DNA from 2 places in the Inquilinus sp. genome. Region 1 is predicted to be linked to the other one. Evidence: riboswitches for the same ligand, from Rfam matches in the RefSeq annotation. Region 1 holds a riboswitch; the other holds the start of a gene.
The links. Region 1 has a riboswitch for cobalamin ahead of AC3XYG_RS23790 (TonB-dependent receptor plug domain-containing protein). Riboswitches for the same ligand answer to the same signal wherever they lie in the genome.
Positions count from the first base shown of each region.

Region 2: another riboswitch for cobalamin. It lies ahead of metE (5-methyltetrahydropteroyltriglutamate--homocysteine S-methyltransferase); the one in region 1 lies ahead of AC3XYG_RS23790 (TonB-dependent receptor plug domain-containing protein).

Region 1 covers NZ_JBYRFX010000685.1:5,174-16,177, reverse strand. The annotation lists gene AC3XYG_RS23820 (D-alanine--D-alanine ligase family protein) at 1-1,123, opposite strand, end outside; gene AC3XYG_RS23815 (acyl-CoA dehydrogenase family protein) at 1,281-2,522, shown strand; gene AC3XYG_RS23810 (hypothetical protein) at 2,657-3,382, opposite strand; gene AC3XYG_RS23805 (CoA-acylating methylmalonate-semialdehyde dehydrogenase) at 3,582-5,075, shown strand; gene AC3XYG_RS23800 (FMN-dependent NADH-azoreductase) at 5,144-5,770, opposite strand; gene AC3XYG_RS23795 (LysR family transcriptional regulator) at 5,900-6,919, shown strand; cobalamin riboswitch at 6,914-7,112, shown strand; gene AC3XYG_RS23790 (TonB-dependent receptor plug domain-containing protein) at 7,219-9,267, shown strand; gene AC3XYG_RS23785 (ABC transporter substrate-binding protein) at 9,297-10,118, shown strand; gene AC3XYG_RS23780 (FecCD family ABC transporter permease) at 10,115-11,004, shown strand, end outside.
Region 2 covers NZ_JBYRFX010000876.1:1,346-10,067, reverse strand. The annotation lists gene AC3XYG_RS31600 (ornithine cyclodeaminase family protein) at 1-28, opposite strand, end outside; gene AC3XYG_RS31595 (oxidoreductase) at 25-2,064, opposite strand; cobalamin riboswitch at 2,245-2,449, shown strand; gene metE (5-methyltetrahydropteroyltriglutamate--homocysteine S-methyltransferase) at 2,560-4,896, shown strand; gene fdhA (formaldehyde dehydrogenase, glutathione-independent) at 4,987-6,177, opposite strand; gene AC3XYG_RS31580 (hypothetical protein) at 6,245-6,523, opposite strand; gene AC3XYG_RS31575 (FAD-binding oxidoreductase) at 6,526-7,629, opposite strand; gene AC3XYG_RS31570 (aromatic ring-hydroxylating oxygenase subunit alpha) at 7,652-8,722, opposite strand, start outside.

The DNA.
Region 1 (11,004 bases):
GCCGCTGGTGCGCCAGGGCCAGCGACCGGGCCAGGGCAGGGCCTAGCGCCAGCCCGTGGGTGTCGCGCAGATAGGTCTGGAAGTCGTAGATCGTCACGGCAGGGCAGGTCTCGAATTCCAGGATCCGGGCGTTGCCATCCGCGCCGACCCGCAGGTCGACCGAGAAATAGTCGCGCAGGCCGAACAACTCGGCCAGCCGAGGCACGACGGCCTCGGCGGTGGCGACGATGCGGGCCGCGGCCGGGTCCGACCGCGCCTCGACCCGCACATCCGACAGCTTGGGCACGAAGGCGCGGTCCTGGCCTTCGCCGAAGCCGGTCGCGGTGCCGTCGGTGTCGCGGCTGCCGGACAGGCTGGCATTGTCGCGCATGGTCATGAAGGCGCCGCCGGTCTCGCTGCCGGGGTTCTTGAGCAGCCGGGCGATGCCCAGTGACGCGGCCAGCGGCCGACCGACCTCCATGACGCTGACCCGGATGTCGTCGCCGGGGATGAAGGGCTGGATCACCGCCCGGTCGCGATAGCGCTGGTGCAGCCGCGCCGCCAGGCGCAGCGCGGCCGCCGCATCCGCCGCCCGGGAGTCGCCGAAGATGCCGATCTTGGCGCCCAGCGTGTTTGGCTTGACGAAGAAAGGCCCCGGCCCGTCCAGCACCGCGGCGCCGGCGATCACCCTGTCGCCCTCGACCAGGGCCGTCGGCGGCACCGGCAGGCCGGCGGAGGCTGCCAGCGCGGTGCATTTGAACTTGTCCTGGCACAGATGCTGGGCCTGCGGCGGGCTGCCGTAGCAGCCGATGCCGGCGAGGCGGGCCAAAGCCGGCACGGCGCTGCCGCGGTAATAGGCGATGCCATCGGTCTGGCACCACAGCATGGTGTCGTCGCGGCGGGCGACCAGGTCGGGCAGGGTGTCCAGCAGCCCGTCGAGCTCGACGAAGACGCTGTCCAGCCCGGCCTCGGCCAGCGCGGCCGCAATCTCCGGCCGGATGGCGACGAGATCGGTGGCCTGGGCCAGGTAGCAGGCGATCTCCGCCGCCATGGCGCCGTCGAACCCCATGGCGTCCAGCCGCGCACGGCACGCCGCCTCGGTCTCATAGGCGATGACCACGCGGCGGAGCGGGGAGGTCGGCATGGCGGCTCCGGAGGGCAGGGTGTCGCTGAGCGATGATGCGGTGGATGCGACGCCGCGGCAACGCCCCGGCTTCAGCCGTAACCTCATTCGCCGATGTCGACACCCTCCGGCAATGCCGGCGCCGCACGGTTCCGGGACAACAGCCTGGGAGAAGGCCATGCGGCCGCAGGACTCGTTTCTCGACATCCCGCCGATCGCCACGCGCGGCACCGAAGCGGCGGACTCATCCGCCAGGGCGGCCGAAGGCATGCTTGCCGGCATCCGCGATCTCGGCCCCGCCATCACCGCCCGGACGGCGGAGATCGAAGCTGGCGGCCGGGTTCCGCTCGACCTGATCGACGCGCTGCGATCGCTCGGCGTCTTCCGCATGTTCGCGCCGCGCAGCCATGGCGGGCTGGAGCTGGAAGTGCCGGACGCGATGGCGGTGATCTCGGCGCTCAGCCGGATCGACGGCTCGGTCGGCTGGACCGCGATGATCGGCAGCGCCTCCGCCATCTTCGCGCCGCAGCTGCCGCGCGAGACCTATGACCGGATCTACCGCTACGGCCCCGATGTCATCACTGCCGGCTCGATCCAGCCGGCGGGCCGGGCCGAGGCGGTGCCGGACGGCTGGCGGGTCAGCGGGCGCTGGGCCTTCGCCAGCGGCTGCCAGCACGCCGACTGGATGATCGGCATCTGCGTCGTGACCGAGGATGGCAAGCCGGTGGTAGGGCCTGCCGGCGAGGCAGGGCCGCCGCGGATGCGGGGCGTCGTGCTGCCGGCCAGCGACTGGCAGGTCGAGGACACCTGGCATGTCGCCGGGCTCAAGGGCACCGGCAGCCATCACATCGCGCTGCAGGACGTGGTGGTGCCGGAGGCGAATTTCTTCGACTTCCCGAACGGCACCGCCTGCCTGAGGGGGCCGCTGTACCAGGCCGTGCCGCAGCTGTTGCCCCTGTTCCACGGCGCCTTCAGTGTTGGCATGGCCGAGGCGGCCCTGGCCGAGCTGGTCGCGCTGGCCGCCACCGGCCGGCAACAGCTGCGGGCGCCGGCGCCGATGCGGGAGTCGGAGGTGTTCCAGAGCGAACTCGGCCGGGTCGCCGCCGATGTCCGGGCGGCACGGGCGGCGCTCGAGGTCCAGGCGGCCAGCCATTGGCGCCACGCCCTGGCCGGCACGCTGAAGGACGACGCCCTGCACGTCCAGGGCACCCAGACCGGCATCTGGATCATCACCACCTGCGTCCGGGCCGCCGATGCCTGCTTCGCCCTGGCCGGCGGCGCCGCGCTGTACGACACCTCACCGCTGCAGCGCCGGCTGCGCGACCTGCACGCGGCGGCGCAGCATGCCGCCGTACAGCAGCGCCACTACGTCCGCGCCGGCCAACTGCTGCTGGACCGGGCGATGGCCGCGGCCGCCTGATCGGGTTGGGGCTTCAAAGACTGCCTGGAATCGTGTCGCCGTGAGTCGGCTGGCGGTGGTTTCGAGACCCGGCGCGCAGCGGACATGGTCGTCCGTGAGCACCGGAAGCGCAGAAACCGGTTACGGGCGGTCTTTCAGGGGAAGGCGCAGACTTCGCTGGTCACCCGGACGAAGCTGCGCTCGCCCTCGATCAGGCTGAACCGGTATTCCTTCTCGCCGACCACCAGGCTCTGGAACAGCGGCAGCATGCCGGTGGTGCTGGCCTGCTTGCCGTCGATGCCGCGGAAATTGACCGTGATCGGCTTGGCCGGGTCGTACGCGGCCTGGGCCTTGCCGCTTTCGTCGACCGTGCCTTCGCCGCGGCCGGTCACGGCGATGGTGTTGTTGGCGAAGGCGACCGAGCTGTTGGAGCCGACCGCGTTCTGCGTCGGCAGGATGAAGCGCTTGCTCTCGCCCGTCTTGCAGTCGCGCGCCGCCGAAGCCTGGTCGATGTAGAAGGCCAGCCGCTGCGGATCGAGCCCGTCATGCAGCCGCTGTGCCACCTTGTCGGCCAGCTCGCGATAGGTGCCGGTCGGCACCTCGCGCTCGAATCGGGCGGTCAGCTCGCGATACTGGATCTGCGCCGTCTGCGCCGCCGCCTGCAGCTGGATCCGCTCCTGCTCCAGCCCGCCCTTGGCCTGGGTCAGGCTGGTGACCTGGCCCTGCAGCGTCGTGATCTGCCCCTTCGTTCGCTCCACGCCGATCTGGTAGGCGAAGCCCGCCGCCACCAGCAGGACCGTGATCGAGAAGAAGACGCGGATGATCGTACCCCAGACGCGCCGGCGGTAGCGACGCTCCGGATCGTAGAGACCGAGACCCATATACCCAATCCTGACTCTTTGCCGGCGACTGCCGCCGCCGTAGCATGGCCCGACTGTTACGACAGCGGCCCCCCGGCCGCCAAGCCCGACATGGCTGCCTGTGCGATTAGGGCGGCTTTTCCTTGCGGGACGGGCGCGCTATAATTCGCTTGTTCCAAAAAAGACTCGACATAGAATTTTTGTTCTGGAGGAGCGCAGCGTGGGTTCGATCCATCACTTCATCGACGGCAAGGCCGCGCCCGGCCACAGCGGCCGCGGCGGCGACGTGTTCAACCCGGCGACCGGCGAGGTCTCGGGCCGCGTCGACTTCGCCTCGACCGACGAGGTCGGCGCCGCCATCGCCTCCGCCCAGAAGGCGCTGCCCGGCTGGGCGGCGACGGCGACGGTGGTCCGGGCCCGCGTGATGTTCAAGTTCAAGCAGCTGATCGAGGAGAACATCGAGGAGCTGGCGCAGATCGTCACGGCCGAGCACGGCAAGGTGCTGTCCGACGCCAAGGGCTCGATCCAGCGCGGCCTCGAGGTGGTGGAGTTCGCCTGCGGCATCCCGCATCTGCTGAAGGGCGAATTCTCGGAGAATGTCGGGCGCGAGATCGACAGCTTCTCGCTGCGGCAGCCGGTCGGCGTCTGCGCCGGCATCACGCCGTTCAACTTCCCGGTGATGGTGCCGCTGTGGATGTTCTCGATCGCGGTGGCCTGTGGCAACACCTTCATCCTGAAGCCGTCGGAGAAGGACCCGACCGCGGCCAACTGGCTGGCGGCGAAGCTGCTTGAGGCCGGCGCGCCTCCCGGCGTGCTGAACGTGGTGCATGGCGACAAGGTCGCCGTCGACGCGCTGCTGACCGACCCGCGCGTCGCCGCGATCAGCTTCGTCGGGTCGACCGCGATCGGCGAATACATCTATTCGACCGCCGCCGCGCACGGCAAGCGGGTGCAGGCGCTGTGCGGCGCCAAGAACCACATGGTGGTGATGCCGGACGCGGATCTCGACAAGGCGGTCGATGCGCTGATGGGCGCGGGCTACGGCTCGGCCGGCGAACGCTGCATGGCGGTCTCGGTCGCGGTCGCGGTCGGTGATGTCGGCGACAAGCTGATCGCCAAGCTGGAGCCGAAGGTGCGGGCGCTGAAGGTTGCACCGGGCACCGACCCGGAGGCCGAGATGGGGCCACTGGTCACCAGGCAGCACTACGACAAGGTGCGGTCCTACGTCGATATCGGCGTCCAGGAAGGCGCCAAGCTGGTGGTCGACGGCCGCGACCTGAAGCTGCAGGGCTATGAGGGCGGATATTTCCTCGGCGGCTGCCTGTTCGACCATGTCGAACCGAACATGCGGATCTACAAGGAAGAGATCTTCGGGCCGGTGCTGGCTGTGGTCCGCGCGCCGGACTTCAAGACGGCGCTGGGCCTGGTCAACGACCATGAATACGGCAACGGCACCGCGATCTTCACCCGCGACGGCGACGCGGCACGGACCTTCGTCAGCAACTGCAATGTCGGCATGGTCGGCGTCAACGTGCCGATCCCGGTGCCGATGGCGTTCCACACCTTCGGCGGCTGGAAGCGCTCGGCCTTCGGCGATCTCGGCATGTACGGCAATGACGGGGTGCGCTTCTACACCAAGCTGAAGACGGTGACCGAGCGCTGGCCGACCGGCATCAAGGGCGGTGCGGAATTCACCATGCCGGTGATGCGCTAACCCTTACGGGTCGGTGAAAGACGACGAGGCGGGCGAAAGCCCGCCTCGTTGCGTTTGGGGCAGGGCGGTCAGGCGGCCGCAGCCGCCAGGCCCGGGGTGGCCTTGGCCTGCTGATGCGCCTCGGCAAGCGCGCGGTCGCGGTGCTCCGGCCCGTAGCCCAGGCCCTCGGCCCGGACGAAGTCGATGTCGGTGACGCCGATAAAGCCGAGCACGGTGCGCAGATAGACCTCCTGGTGGTCCAGCGCCTCGAGGCCCGCGGTGTAGATGCCGCCGCGCGAGGAGGCGATGATCACCTTGCGGCCGCCGGCCAAGCCGACCGGGCCCGTCTCGCTGTAGCGGAAGGTGCGGCCGGCCTGGGCCAGCCGGTCGATCCAGCCCTTCAGCTGGGTCGGGATCGTGAAATTGTACATCGGCGCGCCGATCACCACGACGTCGGCCGACAGGAACTCCCCGACGATCGCATCGATCAGCGCCCGCTCTTCGGCCTGGATCGGCGTCAGCTCGGCATCCTTGCCGAACTTGACCACCGCCACGCGCTCGGCGTCGAGGTGCTGCGGCGCGTCGACGACGAGGTCGCGATACACCAGCTCGGCCTGGGGGTGGTGGGCCCGCCAGGCATCGACGGTCGCCTTGGTCAGCTGGCGCGACACCGAGGCATCGCCGAGCACGCTGGAATCGATCTGGAGAATCTTCATGATGGCCCCTCCGGGACTGCAAGTGATATCGCCATTGCATTTACGGATGATGCCAATCAGTCTGTAGTCCCTGATTTTGCGATGGATCGTTCCATTCGCGGGCACAATCCCTCGGCGAGGGCATGGACGATGGCACTGGACCTCAACGATCTCAGGCTGTTCGCCAAGGTGGCGCAGCTCGGCGGTTTCACCGCGGCCGGCCGGGCGCTCGGCCTGCCCAAGTCGCGGCTCAGCCGCCGCATCGCCGGGCTGGAGGACCAGCTCGGCGTCCGGCTGCTGCAGCGCTCGACCCGCCGGCTGTCGCTGACCGATGTCGGCGAAAGCTTCCTGCGCCATTGCGAGACCATCCTGGTTGAGGCCGAGGCGGCGGAGCAGGCGGTGGCGCAGGCCCGGTCGGAGCCGAGCGGACTGGTCCGCGTCACCTGCCCGCAGATCCTGGCCCAGACCATGATCGCGCCGCTCATCAACAGCTTCCTGGCGGCCCACCCGGCGGTGCGCATCGCCATGGAGCTGACCGGCCGCCGCGTCGACGTGATCGAGGAGCGGGTCGACCTGGCCTTCCGGGTGCGGCGGCCGCCGACCGAACCGTCCGACGTCGTCGTCCGGGTGCTGGCCCAGACTCGCGGCGTGGTGGTGGCCGCGCCGGCGCTGCTCGACCGGCTCGGCCGCCCGGTGGAACCGGTGGATCTGATCCGGCTCGGCACGCTCGACCTGCACCATGCCGACGGCCGCCATGTCCTGACCATGGTCGACGGCACCGGCGCGACCCAGTCGGTGCCGCATGTGCCGCGGCTGGCGACCGACGACATGTTCACGCTGCGCCAGGCCGCGATCGACGGGCTCGGGGCGGTGCTGCTGCCGGACTACATCTGCCGGCCGGCGATCCAGGCCGGGCTGCTGGAGCACATCCTGCTCGACTGGCGCATGCCGGAGGGGGAGGTGCAGGCGGTGTTCGCCTCGCGCCGCGGCTTGGTGCCGGCGGTGCGCGCCCTGGTCGACCATGTCGTCCGCTGGGTGCCGCAGGCGGTGGCGATCTGCGACAGCGAACTGGCGGAGGCCGAGCGCCTGCCGCCCTATGCCGATTCCGGCGCCAATGCAGCCGCGCTCGGCCTCGATGCCTTGTTGACGTCCGCGCCGGCCCGCCACTAGCTTGGCGGCGACGGTTCCTTCGGGATCAAAAGGGAACGCAGTGCGGGGCGGCGACGCCTCAATGCTGCGGCTGCCCCCGCAACTGTAAGCGGTGAGCCATCCGCCATCATGCCACTGGAGCCTCGGCTCCGGGAAGGCGGCGGACCGGCGACGACCCGCGAGCCAGGAAACCTGCCGTCAGTTGTGGTCACACGCGAACTCGTCGGGCGGGGTGCACCGATGGTTGCCGAACCGGTCGCGTTGCGGCCGGGGAGACAGCGTTCGCGGTGACGTGCCACAGGCGTGTCCCCGAGGTCTCCATGGCGTCGTCCCCATCCTTTACCTTGAACCGGATCATCGTCCGCCGCGGCTCGATCACCTGCGAGCCGGTCGGGCGCACCGGCCGCCGGGGCCGTGGCGGGCCGCCGCCGGCCGATGTCCGGCTGATGTTCTTCGCCGCCGGCGTGTCGGTGACCCTGGCGGCGCCGGCCCTGGCCCAGGAGGCCATGCCCGCGCCCGTGCCTGTGCTCACGCCGGCCGCAACCCCGGCCCTGATGCTGGAGCCGATCGTGGTCACCGCCAACCGGACGCCGACCCCGGCGGCGGAGGTCGGCAGCGCCGTCACCGTCATCACCCGGCAGGAGCTGGAGGACCGGCAGATCCGCCAGGTCTCCGACGTTCTGCGCGCGGTGCCGGGCGTCGCCGTCAACCGCACCGGTCCGGTCGGCCAGCTGACCCAGATCCGCATCCGCGGCTCCGAGGGCAACCAGACCCTGGTGCTGATCGACGGAGTCGAGGTCAACGACCCCTCGGCCGGCTCGGAGTTCGATTTCGCCCATCTGATGGCCGACGACATTGAGCGGATCGAGGTGCTGCGCGGGCCGCAAAGCGCGCTGTACGGCTCCGACGCCGTCGGCGGTGTGGTCAACATCGTCACCCGCCGCGGGGACGGCCCGATCGGGGGCACCGCGTCTATCGAGGGCGGCGGCTACGGCACGGTGCGCGGCCAGGCCTCGGTCAGCGGCGGCACCGATCAATACGACTTTCTGTTCGGCACGGCCGGGCTGACCACCGATGGCGTCTCGGCCGCCGACCGCCGGCTCGGCAACAGCGAGGCGGACGGCTATCGCAACGGCACCGCCTACGCCAAGGTCGGGCTGCACCCGAGCGAGCTGGTCGATATCGACGTGGTGGGCCGCTACGTCAGCTTCCGCAGCGACCTCGACGGCTTCGCCGGCGGCGTCGGCGCGATCGACACCAAGGACGATGTCGACGGCTCAACCTTTCTCGGCCGGGTCCAGGGCAAGCTGACCCTGCTCGACGGCCGCTGGGACCATATCGTCGGCCTGTCCTACACCGAGGACAGCCGCGACTATCGCAGCGATGGCGACATCACCAGCACCTATCGCGGCAAGACCACCAGGCTGGACTACCAGACCAACCTGACGCTCGATTCCGAGAGGCTGCTGCCGGCCCAGCACCACCTGACCTTCGCCGCCGACCATGAGGAGCAGCAGGCCGACAGCGACAGCGATTTCGCCAGCTTCACCCGGAGCATCGGCTCGACCGGCCTGGTCGGCCACTACCAGCTCGGGCTGTTCGACAGCCTGTTCCTGACCGGCAGCATCCGCCACGACATCAACGACCTGTTCCGCGACACCACCACCTATCGCTTCACCGCCGCCTACCAGGTCGAGGCGACCGGGACCAAGCTGCGCGCCTCCACCGGCACCGGGGTGAAGAACCCGTCGCTTTTCGAGCTTTACGGCTACACCAACACCTATCGCGGCAACCCGAAGCTGAAGCCGGAAAGCGCGCGGGGCTGGGACGCCGGCTTCGACCAGCAGATCTGGGGTGACCGGGTGGTGTTCGACGCCACCTATTTCGACCAGCGCATCTCCGACCTCATTGTCGGCACTGGCCAGAGCTCGACCAATCTCGATGGCACCTCGGTCGCCCGCGGCGTCGAACTCGGCCTCACGGTCACGCCGGTCGACGACCTGACCATCCGCGCCTCCTACACCTACACCGACGCGCATGACGCCACGGGGGCGGAGCTGGTGCGGCGGCCGCGCAATCTCGCCAGCCTCGACGTGAACTACCGCTTCCTGGACGGCGCGGCGAACCTCAACCTTGGGGTCGACTACAACGGCCGGCAGAAGGACCTGGCCTTCGACGCCGCCTACAACAGCTCGCCCGTGACGCTGTACGGCTATACGCTGGTGAACCTAGGGGGATCCTACCAGGTGAGTGGCGCGGTGCAGGTTTATGGCCGGATCGACAATCTTCTGGATGAAGCCTACGAGGAGGTCTGGAGTTATGGCACGCCCGGCCGCGCCGGCTATCTCGGCATGAAGGTCAGCTTCTGATCCCGATGGCCCGATCCGCAACGCTCCGCGTGCTGCTTCCCCTCGTCGCCGCCCTGGGCTTCATGGCCGGGCCGGCGCTGGCCAAGCCGCAGCGGATCGTTTCGCTCAATCTCTGTGCCGATGCGCTGGTGCTGCGGCTGGCCGACCGTGCCGACATCCGCTCGGTGACCTGGCTGGCGCGCAACCCCGAGAATTCCGTGGTGGCGGCGGAGGCGGCGACGGTGCCGGTCAACCATGGCCTGGCGGAGGAGGTGGCGGCGCTGGACCCCGACCTCGTCGTGGTCGGTGCCTTCACCAACCGCGCCACCGTGGCGCTGCTGCGCCGGCTGGGCCTGCCGATCCTGGAACTCGGCGTGCCCGGCACCATCGACGGCATCCGCGCCCAGATCCGCCAGGTGGCAGCCGCGCTGGGCGTGCCGGAGCGGGGCGAGCATATGATCGCGGCGATGGATGCGCGGCTGGCCGCGATCCGGGTACCGGGGGCGCATCCGCTGGCTGTGGTGCTGCGCCCGAACGGCTTCACCGCCGGTCGTGGATCGCTGGTCGACGAGATCCTGGCCCGGGCCGGCACCCGCAACCTCGCCGCCGAACAGGGGCTGGAGAATTATGGCCAGATCCCGCTGGAGACCGTGGCCCTGGCCGGGGTGCAGCTGCTGATCCTGAACCAGGCGGAGAATGCCGCGCCCTCACTGGGCGAAGCGCTGCTGGACCACCCGATCCTCGCCGCCCTGCCGGGGCTGCGGCCGGTCCGGGTGCCGGCGCGGCTGTGGACCTGCGGCGGGCCCGAGGTGGCCGAGGCAGCGGCCCTGATCGCCGCCGCGGCCCGCCAGGTGGAGGGGGAGGGGCCATGAGCGCCGAGGACCGCGCCACCCCATCCTACGCCCTGCTGATCGGCGGCCTGACCCTTGCGGCGCTCGCCTGCCTCGCCTGGTCGGTCGCCACCGGCTATGCCCCCTTCGACCTCCCGGCCGCGCTCGGCGACGTGCTGGCGGGGCGGCAGAGCCTGCCGGGGCTGGTGCTGGTCGAACTGCGACTGCCGCGGGCGCTGCTGGGGCTGCTGGTCGGCTTCAGCCTCGGCCTCAGTGGTGCAGCGATGCAGGGGCTGCTGCGCAACCCGCTGGCCGAGCCCGGGGTGATCGGCGTCTCGGCCGCGGCGGCGCTGGGCGCCGTGCTGACGTTCTATTCCGGCCTCGCCGGCAGCTTCGCGCTCGCCCTGCCGCTGGGAGGCATCGCCGGGGCGGTGCTGGCCACGCTGCTGCTGTTCGGGCTGGTCCGGCGCGGCGCCGGCACCATGACGCTGATCCTGGCCGGCGTCGCCATCAGCAGCGCCGCCGGGGCGCTGACGGCCCTGGCCCTCAACCTGTCGCCCAACCCCTATGCTGCCTTGGAGATCGTGTTCTGGCTGATGGGGTCGCTGGCCGATCGCAGCCTGGACCATGTCTGGCTGGTGCTGCCGCCGATGCTGGTCGGCTGGGGCCTGATCCTGGCCGGCGCCCGCGCGCTCGACGCGCTCAGCCTGGGGGAAGACACGGCGGCCAGCCTCGGCTTCGCCCTGGGCCGTCTGCGGCTGCAGCTGATCGTCGGCACCGCCCTGGCGGTCGGCAGCGCCGTGGCGGTGACCGGGGCGATCGGCTTCGTCGGGCTGGTGGTGCCGCATCTGCTGCGGCCGCTGGTCGGGCACCGGCCGGGCCGGCTGTTGCTGGTCAGTGGCCTCGGCGGCGCCATCCTGATCCTGCT
Region 2 (8,722 bases), on a different contig from region 1:
CGATCAGGATCGGCGCCGCCACCGTCACGCGTCTTTCAGCAGCCGCAGGGCGTCGTAGACCGCGGCGTGGATGTTGCGGGAGGAGACGGCGTCGCCGATCCGCCACAGGATGAAGCGGCCCTCGGGGTTGCGCGCCACCGCCTGCGCCCGGCCGGCGATCATCGCGTCGTAATCGACGGCGCCGAGGTTGCCCGACAGCGGCTTCAGCGCGAAATACAGCTCGTCCAGCGGCAGGGTGCCGTGTTCGACCACCACCTGGTCGGCGCGTTTTTCGACCGTGCGGCGCCCGTATTCGTCGCGGAAGCTGGCGACCAGCCGGTTGCCGTCGCGGCGCACGCTCTCCAGCCGCAGGTTGATCGTCACCTGCACGCCGTGCTCGGAAAAGGCGCGGAAATAGGCGGGATAGCTGGTGCCGCCGACATCCGGGGCCAGCATCCGCTCCGGCGTCACCAGCTCCAGCCGGCTGCCGGCGCCGGCGATGAACTCTGCCGCGGTCAGGCCGGGATGGGCGCCGTTGTCGTCATACAGCAGCACGGTCTCGGCCGGCTTGGCCGCGCCGGACAGGATGTCCCAGCTGGTGGTGACCAGGTCTTCGCCGGCATCGAGGAAGCTGGTGTTCGGCAGGCCGCCGGTCGCGACCACGACGATGTCGGGGTCTTCGGCCAGCACGTCGCCGGCCTCGGCATAGGTGTTGAACCGCATCGCCACGCCATGCCGCTCGCACTGCGCCACGCGCCAGTCGACGATGCCCATGATCTCGCGGCGGCGCTGCAGCCCCGCGGTGATGCGGATCTGGCCGCCGGGCTGGGAAGCCGCCTCGAACAGCGTCACGGCATGGCCGCGTTCGCCGGCCACCCGCGCGGCCTCCAGCCCCGCCGGGCCGGCGCCGACCACCACCACCTTGCGGCGTGGGCCGGTGCTGCGGGCGACGACATGCGGCATCGTCGCCTCGCGCCCGGTGGCGGCGTTGTGGATGCAGGCGGCCTGGCCGCCATAGATGCTGTCGATGCAGTAGCCCATGCCGACGCAGGGCCGGATCTCGTCCTCACGCCCCTCCATCACCTTGCGGGCGATGTGCGGGTCGGCCATGTGTGGCCGGGTCATCCCCACCATGTCCAGCTTGCCGGCCTCGATCGCATGGCGTGCGGTGGCGACGTCCTGGATGCGGGCGGCGTGGAAGGTCGGCACCTTGGTCGCGGCCCGCACCTCGCCGGCGAAGTCGAGATGGGGGGCGGAGCGGGCGCCCATGCCGGGGATGACGTGGGACAGCGCCTCGTCGGTGTCGATGTGGCCGCGGATGACGTTGACGAAATCGATCAGGCCGGACGCGACAAGACGGTTGGCGATCTCCAGCCCCTCGGCCTTCGACAGGCCGCGCTGCCAATCCTCGTCGCAGACCATGCGGGTGCCGATGATGAAGTCCGGCCCGACCCGGTCGCGGATCGCGCGCAGCACCTGGAAGGCGAAGCGCAGCCGGTTGTCCAGGCTGCCGCCGTAGTCGTCGTCGCGCCGGTTGGTGGCCGGCGACCAGAACTGGTCGATCAGGTGGCCGTAGCATTCGAGCTCGAGCCCGTCGAGGCCGCCGGCCTGCACCCGCTCGGCGCCATCGGCATAGGCGGCGACGATGCGGTCGATGTCCCAGTCCTCCATCGCCTTGGGGAAGGCGCGGTGGGCCGGCTCGCGGATCGGGGAGGGGGCGACCACCGGCAGCCAGTCGGCCTTCGACCAGCTGGTGCGGCGGCCGAGATGGGTGACCTGGATCATCACGGCGGCGCCATGCGAATGCACGTCGTCCGACAGCTCCTTCAGCCAGCGCACCACCTCGTCCTGGTACAAGAGGATGTTGCCGAAGGCCTGCGGGCTGTCCGGCGCGACGACGGAGGAGCCGCCGATCATGGTCAGGGCGATGCCGCCCTTGGCCTTCTCGGAATGGTACAGCCGGTACCGTTCCTTCGGCATGCCGTCCTCGGTGTAGGCCGGCTCATGCGCCGTCGACATGAAGCGGTTGCGCAGGGTCAGGTGGCGCAGACGGAAGGGCTGCAGCAGGGGATCGGTGGTCGGCATGTCTCGGGCGGCTGTGGCTGGCGGGCGGTGTCACTGTCGGCTGGCGGAGTGATGGTAGGCCAGCGCTTTCCGATGCCGGCATGCCTTGGATCGATGCCAGACCCCTGCGGCGTGGGAACCTTACTGCAAAAGGATATAAATATATCCTTATATAGGAATTGACGGCAGCAGGGCCGGCGCCGATACTGGTGGAGTCGTGGTTCTCCGGATCCGTCCGGAGCTAAGAGGGAAGCCGGTGCGCCGCAAGGCAACTCCGGCGCTGCCCCCGCAACTGTCAGCGGCGAGCCGAAATCCATCAGTGTCACTGGGATCCCGCGATCCTGGGAAGGCCGGACGGAGGCGACGACCCGCAAGCCAGGAGACCTGCCACGTCGCAAAACGTCCTCGGGCGGGGTGTCCCGGTGAGTCGCTTGCACTGCCACGAGGGAACTCCGCGTGGCGGCTGTCCGCACGCGTCCGCCATGGCCTTGCCCCCAAACCATTTGGGGTTGCGCCGTGTCAAAATCTTCACTTCCCGTTGCCGTGCTCGGTACGCCGCGCATCGGTCCGCGCCGCGAGCTGAAGCTCGCGCTCGAACGCTTCTGGTCGGGCAAATCAGACGAAAAGGCCCTGCTGGAGACGGCCGCCGCGCTGCGTGCGGCGAACTGGGCGCGCCAGCATGCGCTCGGCGTCACTGTGATTCCGTCGAATGACTTCTCGCTCTACGACCAGGTGCTGGACACCAGCGTCATGGTCGGCGCCATTCCCGCGGCCTATGGCTGGACCGATGGCCCGGTCTCGCTGCAGACCTATTTCGCCATGGCGCGCGGCTCGCAGGCCGATATCCAGGACAGCGGCTGCGCCCATGGTCCTGAGCACGGCCACGGCGTGCCGGCCCAGGAAATGACCAAGTGGTTCGACACCAACTACCATTACATGGTGCCTGAATTCGCCGAGGGGCAGCGCTTCGCCCTGGCGTCGCTGAAGCCGGTCGAGGAGTACCGCGAGGCCAAGGCGCTGGGCTACCAGACCCGGCCGGTGCTGCTCGGGCCGGTCACGTTCCTCAAGCTGGGCAAGAGCCACAGCCCGGCGCTGGACCCGCTGTCGCTGCTCGACGGCCTGCTGCCGGTCTATGCCGAGGTGCTGCGCCGGCTGGCCGCCGAGGGCGCCGAGTGGGTGCAGCTCGACGAGCCGTGCCTGGTACTCGACCTGGACGATGCCGCCCGGGCCGGGCTGCGCCATGCCTATGCCGAGCTGGCGCGGGCGGCGCCGCAGCTGAAGATCCTGATCACGACCTATTTCGGCGGCCTCGGCGACAACCTCGCCACCGCGCTGGCCCTGCCGGTGGCGGGCCTCCATCTCGACCTCGTGCGCAAGCCCAGCCAGCTCGCCGCCGCGGTCGATAAGGCGCCGCGCGAGCTGGTGCTGTCGCTCGGTGTCATCGACGGCCGCAACATCTGGCGCACCGACCTGCCGGCGCTGCTCGACTGGCTCGAGCCGATCGTCGCCGCGCGCGGGGCCGACCGCATCCAGATCGCGCCGTCCTGCTCGCTGCTGCACGTGCCGATCGATCTGGAGCTGGAGCAGGACCTCGATGCCGATGTGAAGAGCTGGCTGGCCTTCGCCGTGCAGAAGATGGGCGAACTCGCGGCGGTCGGCCAGGCCCTGGCCCGCGGCCGGGACGCCGTGACCGGCACGCTCGCGGCGTCCGCCGCTGCGGCCGCGGCGCGCAAGGTCTCGCCGAAGGTGCATGATGCCGCCGTCGCCGCCCGCATCGCCGCCGTCACCCCTGATATGGCGAAGCGGGACAGCGAATTCACCACGAGGGTCGAGCCCCAGCGCCGCCGATTCAACCTGCCGCTGTTCCCGACCACCACGATCGGGTCGTTCCCGCAGACCGCCGAAATCCGCCAGGCCCGCTCGGCGCATGCCAAGGGCACGCTCAGCGACGCCGACTACACCACCTTCCTGCGGGAGGAGACGGCGCGCACCATCCACTGGCAGGAGGAAATCGGCCTCGACGTTCGGGTGCATGGCGAGTTCGAACGCACCGACATGGTGCAGTATTTCGGCGAACAGCTCGCCGGCTTCGCCTTCACCCAGCATGGCTGGGTGCAGTCCTACGGCTCACGCTGCGTCCGCCCGCCGGTGCTGTATGGCGACGTGTCACGGCCGGAATCGATGACCGTCGGCTGGTGGAGCTATGCCCAATCGCTGACCGAACGTCCGGTCAAAGGCATGCTGACCGGCCCGGTCACCATCCTGAACTGGTCGTTCGTGCGCGACGACGTGCCCCGCAGTGCTGCCTGCCGCCAGATCGCTCTGGCGATCCGCGACGAGGTGCTCGACCTGGAGGAGGCCGGGGCAACCATGATCCAGATCGACGAGGCGGCGCTGCGCGAGGGCCTGCCCCTGCGCAAGGCCGACTGGAAGGCCTATCTGGACTGGGCGGTGGACAGCTTCCGGCTGTGCTCGTCCGGCGTGCGGGACGACACCCAGATCCACACCCACATGTGCTACTCGGAGTTCAACCAGATCATCGACGCCATCGCTGCGATGGATGCCGATGTGATCTCGATCGAGACCTCACGCTCCAAGATGGAGCTGCTCGATGCGTTCAAGACCTATCGCTATCCCAACGAGATCGGGCCGGGCGTCTACGACATCCACTCGCCGCGCGTGCCCGATGTCGAGGAGATGAGCGTGCTGCTGCGGCTTGCCCGCCAGCGCCTGTCCGACCGGCAGATCTGGATCAACCCGGATTGCGGCTTGAAGACCCGCCGCTGGGAAGAGGTCCGGCCGGCGCTGGTCAACATGGTCGCCGCCGCGCGGGAGCTGCGCACGGCCGCCTGATCAAAAGGGTGGGCTGACCGCAAAGAAAAAGGGGGAGGCACGTGCCTCCCCCCGTTTCGTCCTGTCTTGGCTTACGCCGCTTGTTTCGGCTTACGCCGCCTTCGGCAGCACGCCGTGCGGGTCGAGCACGAACTTCTTGGCGGCGCCCTGGTCGAAGCTCTCATAGCCCTGGGCGGCGTCTTCGAGCGAGATCACCTGGGCGTTGACGATCTCGGCGATGTTCAGCCGGTCGTGCAGGATGGCCTGCATCAGCTGGCGGTTGTACTTCAGCACCGGGGTCTGGCCGGTGTGGAAGGATTGCGCCTTGGCCCAGCCCAGGCCGAAGCGCAGCGACAGGCTGCCCTGCTTGGCGGCGCTGTCGACGGCACCCGGATCCTCGGTGACGTACAGGCCCGGGATGCCGATCGATCCGGCGGCGCGGGTGATCTCCATCATCTGGTTCAGGACGACGGCCGGCTGTTCGCCGCCGCTATGGCCGCGCGCCTCGAAGCCGACCGCGTCGATCGCGCTGTCGACCTCGTTGCTGCCGGTCACCTGGGCGATCATGTCGCCCAGCCGATCGCTGGCCGACAGGTCGATCGGCTCGAACCCGACCTTCCTGGCATGGGCCAGCCGGTCCTTGTTGAAGTCGCCGACCATGACCACCGCCGCGCCGAGGATGCGGGCGGAGGCGGCCGGGGCCAGACCGACCGGGCCGGCACCGGCGACATAGACGATCGACCCGACGCCGACGCCGGCCTTGACCGCGCCGTGGAAGCCGGTCGGCAGGATGTCGGACAGCATGGTCAGGTCGCGGATCTTGGCCATCGCCCGATCGCGGTCCGGGAACTTCAGCAGGTTGAAATCGGCATAGGGCACGGTGACGTAGCGGGCCTGCCCGCCGATCCAGCCGCCCATGTCGACATAGCCATAGGCGCCACCGGCACGGGCCGGGTTCACCGTCAGGCAGACGCCGGTGTCCTGCGACTTGCAGGTGCGGCAGCGGCCGCAGGCGACGTTGAACGGCACCGAGACGATGTCGCCGACCGAGAGCATCTCGACATCGTCGCCGGTCTCGATCACCTCGCCGGTGATCTCATGGCCGAGCACGAGCCCGGCCTGTGCCGTGGTGCGGCCGCGGACCATGTGCTGGTCGGAGCCGCAGATGTTGGTGGACAGCACCTTCAGGATGACGGCGTGCCCGATCTTGCGGCCGCTCGGCGCCGCCAGCTTGGCGTCGTCGATGTCCTGGACCTCGACCTTGCCGGGCCCGAGATACACCACGCCTCTGTTCTTGCTCATCTTCGTCTCCTCCCAAGGAATCGTCGTGATTTGAACCGGGCCCGGGACCGCGTGGTCCCCGGCCCGGCTAGAGGGTCGATGCCGAAAGCGAGCCGCCGCGGCGCTGGCCCTGGGGCCTGCTGCCGAGGACGGCCAGGAACAAGGTGCGAAGGCGGTCCGCGTCCGGGGCCAGCGGCATGCGCCGGTCCAGCCGCGCGATCTCACGCCGGGCGGCGGCCTGGACATCCGCCTCGATCGGCAGCCACATCAGCCAGTCGAGGAAGACCTGCTCCGGCGGCGGCAGGGACGGGACCGATTCCGCTGTGACCGGCGAGCGCCGACAGTCCGAGGCGATGGCGCTGCCCATGCTCAGGCCTCGATCTCGATCGCCGACAGCGGTTTCGAGCAGCAGGCGAGGATGAAGCCGTCGTCGATCTCGTGGTCGAGGATGCCGCCATTGTGGTTCATCTCGACCTCGCCGGACAGCTTCTTGACCTTGCAGGTGCCGCACAGGCCGAGTTCGCAGGCGGCCGGGATGCGGACGCCCGAGGCGCGGGCGGTCTGCAGCACGGTCTGGCCGGGCAGGCAGTCGCCGGTCATGCCGGACAGGGCGAAGCGGACCGGGGTCGGCGCCACCGCCGGTTCACCCGGCACGCCCTCAAGCGGCTCGGTGACGGGCGCGGCCGGGGCCTCGGGCGGCGGTGCGCCGAAGCTCTCCTGGTGGTAATGCGCCATGTCGAAGCCGGCGGCGCCCAGCATGTCGCGCACCGCCCGCATGAACGGGTCGGGCCCGCAGCAGAACACCTCGCGGTCCCGGAAATCCTGGACCAGCAGCGGCATGCGCACCGCGTCGATCCGGCCCATATGGCCGAACCAGCTTTCGCGCGACGACCGCTCCTCGATCAGGAAGCCGAGCGACAGCCCGGGCATGCGGCTGCCGAGAAGCTCCAGCTCCTTGCGGAAGATGATGTCCTCGGGCCGGCGTGCGCAGTTGACGAAGGCGACATCGGTCCACGGCGCGCAATCGTTCAGCCAGCGCAGCATCGACATCATCGGGGTGATGCCGGACCCGGCCGAGATGAACAGGTACTTGCCGGACGGGTGGTTGTGATGGGTGAAGTCGCCGGCCGGCCCGTAGGCCTTGATGCGGACGCCCGGCGTCAGGTGGTCGAACATCCAGCGCGTGCCGATGCTGCCGGGCTGCGCCTTGACGGTGACGGAGATCGAGAACGGGCGCGACGGGCTGGACGACAGCGTGTAGGTGCGCATCACCAGCTCGTCGCCGACCGGCAGTTCCAGCGTCACGAACTGGCCCGGCTGGTAACGGAACCAGGTCTGGTTGTCCGAGCGGAAGGTGAAGGTCTTCACCTCCGGCGCCTCGTCGAACACGCCGACGCATTCCAGCACCTGAAGCCGGTCGTTCCACGGCACCATCTGGTCGAGATGGCGGTAGAGCGGGAGATCTGCCGTCACTGCGTTCAACGACGCCTCCCCTTTATGCGACCTTGAGGCGCGGCTTGCTGCCTTCGGCCAGGCGCGGTTCCATGAAGCGGGTATACCAGTCGACGAACTGGATCACGCCGCCTTCATGCATCTCGGAATAGGGGCCCGGCTCGTAGGACGGCGACAGGATGCCGAACGCATTCTCTTCGACGATCCGGCGATCCTGGTCGTTGGTCTCGGTCCAGACATGGGTCAGCTCGGCCAGGTCGTAGTCGACGCCTTCGACCGCGTCCTTGTGGACCAGCCACTTGGTCGTCACCGCCGTCTCGGTGGCGCTGATCGGCAGCACGCGGAAGGTCACGGCGTGATCGATCAGCACGTGATTCCAGGTCGTGGGGTAGTGGTACAGCATCAGCGCGCCGATGCGATCGGCGGTGACCTGGTCGGACAGGCCCTGCTTCACCGCCCGCTTGCCGGACATGGTGTAGCTGACCGCGTCGCGCAGCAGCGGCGCCCGGATCGCGCGGAACTGGCCATCGGGATCCATGCGGAACCGGGCCGACAGTCCGGCCGCTTCGCACTTCTCCCAATGCGCCGTCATCTCCGGATCATCGCCGCCGCCGCCCACGCCGGTGACGTTCGGCGCCTCGGAGTAGGTCTTGCACAGCTCGGGATGATTGGCCACGCAGTGATAGCACTCGCGGTTGTTCTCCCAGACCAGCTTCCAGTTGCCCTTCTCGATGATCGTGCTCTCGAAGGCGATCTTGGCGTCGGTCAGCCGGTGCGGCAGGAAATACGGCTCCATCAGCGCGCGGAACGGCGCGAAATCCGCCGGCTGGTCGGCCAGGCAGATGAAGATGTAGCCGCCGACGCTGTGGCAGGCGACCGGCTTCAGCCCATACTGGGTCTTGTCGAAATCCTCGGCCATCTGGCGCGCGAACAGCAGGCTGCCGTCGAGGTCGTAGGTCCACTGGTGATAGGGGCAGACCAGCCGGGCCGATGCGCCCTTCGGCTGGTTGCAGACGCGGCTGCCGCGATGGCGGCAGGTGTTGTGGAAGGCGCGGATCTGGCCATCCTGGCCGCGCACCAGCACGACCGGATAGGCGCCGATCTGGACCGTGAA